Linked DNA regions of Sagittula sp. P11. The protein of the gene in region 1 interacts with the protein of each later gene in a pairwise test. Links are inferred from orthologs where the notes say so. Each region holds a gene or a part of one and is shown in the gene's direction. Other genes may lie near its edges. The genes, in order: sfsA and CDO87_RS20270.

The links.
Region 2: the proteins of sfsA (region 1) and CDO87_RS20270 interact in binary tests that used the Escherichia coli proteins (3 or more experiments, as listed by UniProt). The link is inferred for Sagittula sp. P11 from one-to-one orthologs.

Annotation. Positions count from the first base shown.
Region 1 is NZ_CP021913.1:1,372,398-1,375,496, reverse strand. The notes cover bases 218-2,998. They hold sfsA (DNA/RNA nuclease SfsA), read left to right. Parts: upstream 218-1,144; coding sequence 1,145-1,852; downstream 1,853-2,998. Other genes in these bases: CDO87_RS06695 (manganese-dependent inorganic pyrophosphatase), read right to left, coding at 1,978-2,898; CDO87_RS06705 (molybdopterin-binding protein), read right to left, coding at 355-1,077; CDO87_RS06710 (GNAT family N-acetyltransferase), read right to left, coding at 218-345. Outside these bases: more of CDO87_RS06710, read right to left, coding at 1-217; CDO87_RS06690 (alkane 1-monooxygenase), read right to left, coding at 3,058-3,099. UniProt on the Escherichia coli protein: Binds to DNA non-specifically. Could be a regulatory factor involved in maltose metabolism.
Region 2 is NZ_CP021913.1:4,206,252-4,209,447, forward strand. What follows is about bases 42-2,919. They hold CDO87_RS20270 (glutamate-5-semialdehyde dehydrogenase), read left to right. Parts: upstream 42-786; coding sequence 787-2,052; downstream 2,053-2,919. Other genes in these bases: proB (glutamate 5-kinase), read left to right, coding at 42-684; CDO87_RS20275 (histidine phosphotransferase family protein), read right to left, coding at 2,150-2,755; CDO87_RS20280 (DUF3553 domain-containing protein), read left to right, coding at 2,782-2,919. Also shown: more of proB, read left to right, coding at 1-41; more of CDO87_RS20280, read left to right, coding at 2,920-2,964; CDO87_RS20285 (GNAT family N-acetyltransferase), read left to right, coding at 3,122-3,196. UniProt on the Escherichia coli protein: Catalyzes the NADPH-dependent reduction of L-glutamate 5-phosphate into L-glutamate 5-semialdehyde and phosphate. The product spontaneously undergoes cyclization to form 1-pyrroline-5-carboxylate.

The DNA of each region.
Region 1 (3,099 bases):
CGAGACGCGCGGCAGCTTCAGGTCGGTCAGGTGGTCGATCGGCGCAAGCCACAGGTTCGTCGGATCGACCCGGTCGTAACCCTGCGCCTCGAGCGCGATGTCGAGTGTCTCGTCCCCCGGGCGGATCATGAAGAGCGCGGGCTGCCCCATCAGCCGCATCGCCGTCTCGGCGGCGGTCAGGTCGTCCACCCGCCAGGCCCCGCGCGCCGTGGCCGCCGACACCCGCTTGCCGCCGCCACGCCCCTCGCGCAGGGTCCAGGGGCCGGTCTCCACCCGCGCCGCGGCGGGCCATGTGGTGTCGAGGACCGAGAACAGCCGCGAGAGATCGGGTTTGAGGTGGATCATCTTCGTCCTTCAGTCGCCGAAGAGGGCGTTGAGCCGCGTCATCGCGGCGTCGAGACGCCCGGCATCGGTGCCGCGCACCACCACGTTGGTCCCGAAGATGCCGTCCTTCTGGAACGGGTAGGACCCGAACTGCAGGTCCGAGAACTCCTCGGCCAATGCGCCCAGCGGTTCCGCCACCATGCCCTCGCCGCGCTGCACGCGCAGGGTCTGCGACAGGAGCGGCGCACCACCCACCAGCGTCGACAGCAGGCTCGCCACCATCGCCTCGAAGATCTGCGGGACACCCGCCATGACATGCACGTTGCCGAGGCTGAACCCAGGGGCGGCGGAGATCGGGTTGTCGATCAGCGTGGCGCCGTCGGGGATGCGCGCCATCCGGAGCCGCGCCTCGTTCATCTCGGTGCCGGAGCGGTCGTAATGCGCCTGCAGGATCGCGCGCGCGTCCTCCCTGACCGAGATCGGCACGCCGAAGGCCTCGGCCACGCAGGGCGCGGTGATGTCGTCATGCGTCGGCCCGATCCCGCCGGATGTCACCACGTGGTCGAAGGCCTGGCGCAGCGCGTTGACCGCCGCCACGATCGCCGCCCGGTCGTCGGAGACCATGCGCACCTCGCGCAGGTCGATGCCGTGCCGGGTGAATTCCTGCGCGAGGTGGTGCATGTTGCTGTCGCGCGTCCGGCCGGACAGGATCTCGTCCCCGATCACCAGCATGGCGGCGGTGGGATTGGGCATGGGCGGCACCTCCTCTTGGCCCCGGGCGCCTTGCGCCTCCGGGTGGTTAACGTATAGGGCCCGCTCCATGCGCTTTCAAACACATCTGGTGCCTGCAACCCTCGAACGCCGCTACAAGCGGTTCCTGGCGGACTGCACGCTGGACGACGGAACGCAGGTGACCGCTCATGTCGCCAACCCCGGATCGATGCTGGGCCTCGCCGATCCGGGCCAGCGGATCTGGCTGGAACCCAACGACGACCCGAAGAAGAAGCTGAAATGGGCCTGGCGGCTGGTCGATCACGGCGGCGGCCACTTCACCGGCGTCGACACCGGCGCTGCCAACCGCGTGCTGAAGGACGCCATCACGGCGGGGGAGGTCGCGGGACTCGCCGGCTACGACACCGTCCGGCCCGAGGTGAAGTATGGCGAGAACAGCCGCATCGACTTCCTCCTGACGGGCGCCGGGCGGCCCGACACCTACGTCGAGGTCAAGTCCGTCACCCTCTCGCGCCGGCCCGGCCTCGCGGAGTTTCCCGACAGCCGCACCGCCCGCGGTGCGAAACACCTGGGCGAACTGGCCGCGATGGCGGGGCAGGGGCACCGCGCGGTGATGCTCTACCTCGTGCAGCGCACCGACGCCCGCACCGTCACCCTCGCCCCCGACCTCGACCCGGCCTACGCGGAAGCCTTCGCACGGGCCGGCGCATCGGGCGTGGAAACCCTGGCCCTCGGCTGCGCGATCAGCCCCGATGGCATCGACCTCGGCCAGCCGCTGCCCTTCCGCGGCCCCTGACCGTTCATCTTGGCCCAATTACCTCGGGGGAGCGAAGCGGGGGCAGAGCCCCCGACCCGGCACGAAAAAGGCGCCCCCGCATCGGCAGGGGCGCCCGGAAAACAACGCGCAGGATCGCGCCCGCCTCAGACCTTGAGGTTCGGGATGATCTGCTTCTTGCGGCTCATGATGCCCGGCAGGACCACGGTGTCGCCGGACACGGTCGCGCCGAAGGACTTCTCTGCCACGCCCTTCACAAGGTCGTTCGGGACCAGCAGGGTGGCCTCTTCCTTCAGGATGTCCACGACGAACAGCAGGACCTGGTCCACGCCGTCCTCGGCCGCGACGGTCTTGAAGGTCTCCATCAGGCTGTCCTTGCGGCCCAGCGGGATCTCGGGCGCGGTGGTTTCAAGGACGGAGACGCGGAACTTCGTGCCGTCGACCTCGTATTCCTTGGAGTCCATCCGGATCAGCTCCGCGTCGGAGAAGGCGGAGACGTCGGACTTCGCCGCGAACATCTTCGCCGCGTAGTCGCTCAGGTCGACGCCCAGGTCACGGGCCAGACCCTCGGCCACGTCGCGGTCGTGCTGCGTGGTGGTGGGCGAACGGAACTCCAGCGTGTCGGAGAGGATGCAGGTCAGCGCGGCGCCGCGGACCTCGCGCGGGCATTTCTCCATGTCGGAGCCGATCATGTCGACCATGATCGTCGCGGTGCAGGCCAGCGGGCGCACGGTGATGTCGATCGGACCCTTGGTTTCCAGCCCGCCGACCAGCTTGTGGTGGTCGATGATCGCACGGATGTCGGCGGCATTGATGTCCGCCGGCAGCTCGGCCGGGTTGTTGGTGTCGACGATGACAACCGGCGCGCCGGCCTCGACCGAGGAGATGATCTCCGGCTTGGCGAGGCCCCAGTGCTCCAGCATGAAGGCGGCTTCGGTGTTGGGCTCGCCCAGGAGGACGGGCTTCGCGGTCTCGCCCTTCACCTCGTTGAGGTACCAGGACCAGAGGATCGGGCTGCCGGTGGAATCGGTGTCGGGGCTCTTGTGGCCGAATACGAGCGTCGTCATGGCGTGTCCTTGAAAGGCAAATGATGTCGCGCGCCCTATACCGCCGCAGCGCGGCATTGTCACCCCGCAGCCGCCGGGGTGCGACCTTCCAGCCGGGGCCAGGAAGACTTTTCGGACGAAAAGTCTTCGCCGCCAAAGACCTTTCGTCCGAAAGGTCTTTTATCTCGGCATCGGATGGCGCGCCTTGTTGTAGGGGGACCA
Region 2 (3,196 bases), 2.8 Mb from region 1 along the record:
ACCGTCGCCACGGACGAGATCCGCTATGGCGACAACGACCGCCTCGCGGCGCAGATCGCCGTCACCACCGGCGCCGACCTGCTGATCCTGCTGTCGGATGTCGATGGGCTCTATACCGGCAACCCCGGCAACGACCCGCAGGCACAGCGCCTCGCGACGGTGAACGATATAACACCGCAGGTCGAGGCGATGGCCGGTGACGCGGGCTCGGGCCTATCCAAGGGCGGGATGAAGACCAAGGTGATGGCCGCCAAGACCGCCATGGCCTCCGGCTGCGCCATGGTCATCATGCACGGGGCGGCGGATCACCCGCTGGCGCGCCTCAGGGACGGGGCGCCGCACACGCTGTTCGTTGCCGACATGGACCCGCACGCTGCCCGCAAGCGCTGGATCGCCGCGATGAAGTCGCAGGGCACGCTGATCATCGACGCGGGCGCCACGCAGGCGCTGGCCCGCGGGAAAAGCCTGCTGCCCGCAGGTCTCACCCGTGTCGAAGGCACCTTCGGCCGGGGCGACCCGGTGACGCTGCGCGCCCCCGACGGCACCACGCTGGGGCAGGGGCTCGCCCGCTACACCGCCGCCGAGGCGCGCCAGATCGCCGGCCACCACAGCGCCGAGATCGAGCAGATCCTCGGCTATCCGGGGCGCGCCGTGCTTGTCCATCGCGACGACATGGCGCTCTGACCCGTTCTGAACCGGGGCGCGCGCGGGCGTCCGAAGAACTGGCGCCCTGCGCGCATCCCCTGTAAAAATACCCCTCGAACCCCAACCACGAAGGCAAGGCCCATGAAGGATCTCACCGACATCCCCGCCCTGATGCAGGACATCGGCACGCGCGCGCGCGCCGCCGCAGCGGATCTCGCCTTCGCACCAGCCGCTGCCAAGCAGAAGGCGCTCGAATCCGCCGCAGCTCACCTGTGGGACAACCGCGCCGCCATCGTCGAGGCCAACGCAAAGGACCTCGACTACGGGCGCGAAAAGGGTCTCTCGGACGCGATGATGGACCGCCTGACCCTGACGGAGGACCGCATCGCCGCGATCCGCGACAGCCTGATCGCCGTGGCGCAGCAGGACGATCCCGTGGGCAAGGTCATCGCCGAATGGGACCAGCCCTCGGGCCTGCACATCCGGCGCGTGCGCACACCGCTCGGCGTGATCGGCGTGATCTACGAATCCCGGCCCAACGTGACCGCGGACGCGGGCGCGCTCTGCCTGAAGTCGGGCAATGCGGTGATCCTGCGCGGCGGCTCTGAATCGCTGCACTCCAGCGCCGCGATCCACGCCAGCCTCGTGCACGGCCTGCAGGAGGCCGGTCTGCCCGAGGATGCGATCCAGATGGTGCCGACCCGCGACCGGGCCGCCGTCTCCGAGATGCTGACCATGACCGATTACATCGACGTCATCATCCCGCGCGGCGGCAAGGGCCTCGTGGGTCTTGTCCAGCGCGAGGCCCGCGTGCCGGTCTTCGCCCACCTCGAAGGCATCGTGCACATCTACATCGACAAGGACGCCGACCCGGTGAAGGCGCTCTCGGTCGTCAAGAACGCCAAGACCCGGCGCACCGGCATCTGCGGCGCCGCCGAATGCCTGCTGATCCACCGCGACGTGGTCGACGACATCGGGCAGGGCATCATCCGGGCGCTGATCGACGCCGGGGTGGAGGTGCGCGCCGACGAGACCCTGCGCGCCATCGCCGGCACCGAGGAGGCGACAGAGGCCGACTGGGGCAAGGAATACCTCGACATGGTGATCGCCGCGAAGGTGGTGGACGACATCGACGCCGCCATCGCGCACATCCGGCGCTACGGCTCGAACCACACCGACTGCATCATCACCGAGGACGATGCCGCCGCCGCCCGGTTCTTCCAGCGGCTCGATTCGGCGATCCTGATGCGCAACGTCTCGACGCAGTTCGCCGACGGCGGAGAGTTCGGCATGGGCGCCGAGATCGGCATCGCCACCGGCAAGATGCACGCCCGCGGCCCGGTGGGGGTCGAGCAGCTCACCTCGTTCAAGTACCTCGTCGAAGGCGACGGCATCCTGCGGAAGTGACGATGCTGACGGCACCCGCCCTGCGCGACATGACGTAGGGCGGGGCTTCGCGCCGCCGCCCCGCTCCGCTCCGGGCGGGCCGCTCCGGGACCTTGCGTCAGGCGATCTTCAGGGTGATCGAATCGTCCGTCAGGGTGGCCAGCAACTGCCGCCCGCGCACTGCTGCGAGGATCGGCAGCAACGCGAAATGCACCTTGTCGGGCGGCGGCGTGTCCAGCGGCGCCGCGCCGTTGATGTGATCCCAGTACGTCCGGTCGCCGTTGATCCGTGCGCCCGATGCGCGCACCGTCCAGCCGGCCGCGTCGTTCTCGATCCGCACGGCGCCGCCCATGGGCAGCGCGCTCTCGCAGCACTGGAAGGCCAGGAAGCAGAGCTGCACCTCCGGGCGCGGCTGGTCCTCCGCCGCCGACCATTCCGCCGTCAGCCGCCCGCCGCTGGTCACGCCCGACAGGATGCCGGCGATCTCGCGGCGCGACATCATCTGCGCCTCGCCCGCCGCGCCATAGGCCACCCGGAAGAACCGGATGCGCGCCGCGGCGCTGGCGCAGCTGTCCTGGATCAGCGTCATCTCCGGGCTGGACTGGTCGGCCCCCGACAGGGCAATCAGCTCAAGTCCGTTCTGGATCGCACCGATCGGGCTGATAAGGTCGTGGCACAGGCGCGACCCCACAAGTGCTGCGAGCGTGGCGCTGACATTCTGCATTTCTATCTCCACAAGGACGAACGGACATGAACGACATCAACGCCTTGCTGGAGCCCGGTCAGATCGTCCGCCATCCGGATCAGCCGGATTGGGGCCTGGGTCAGGTCCAGTCCAACATCGACGGGCGCATCACCGTCAATTTCAGGGAACAGGGCAAGGTCGTGCTCGACGGCTCGGTCGTGGCCCTCGTTCCCGTGTTCGAAACCTAAACTAGGGCGTCACCGGTTGACAAATGGTTAACCACTGTGCGGTCGCGGCAAGCGCCACGCCCGGCAATTGGGCGTTTCCAAACCGGGCCGAGATGCTCTAGAACGCGCCCGGATACGGGGTGGCACAGGGCGCCGGGCGGCCGGCGGAACGAAACACATGAGCGACAGCTTTACAGTGCGGCTGGCCCGGGACGCGGCGGACGTGGCGGCGGCGCAGCGGCTGCGCTACGAC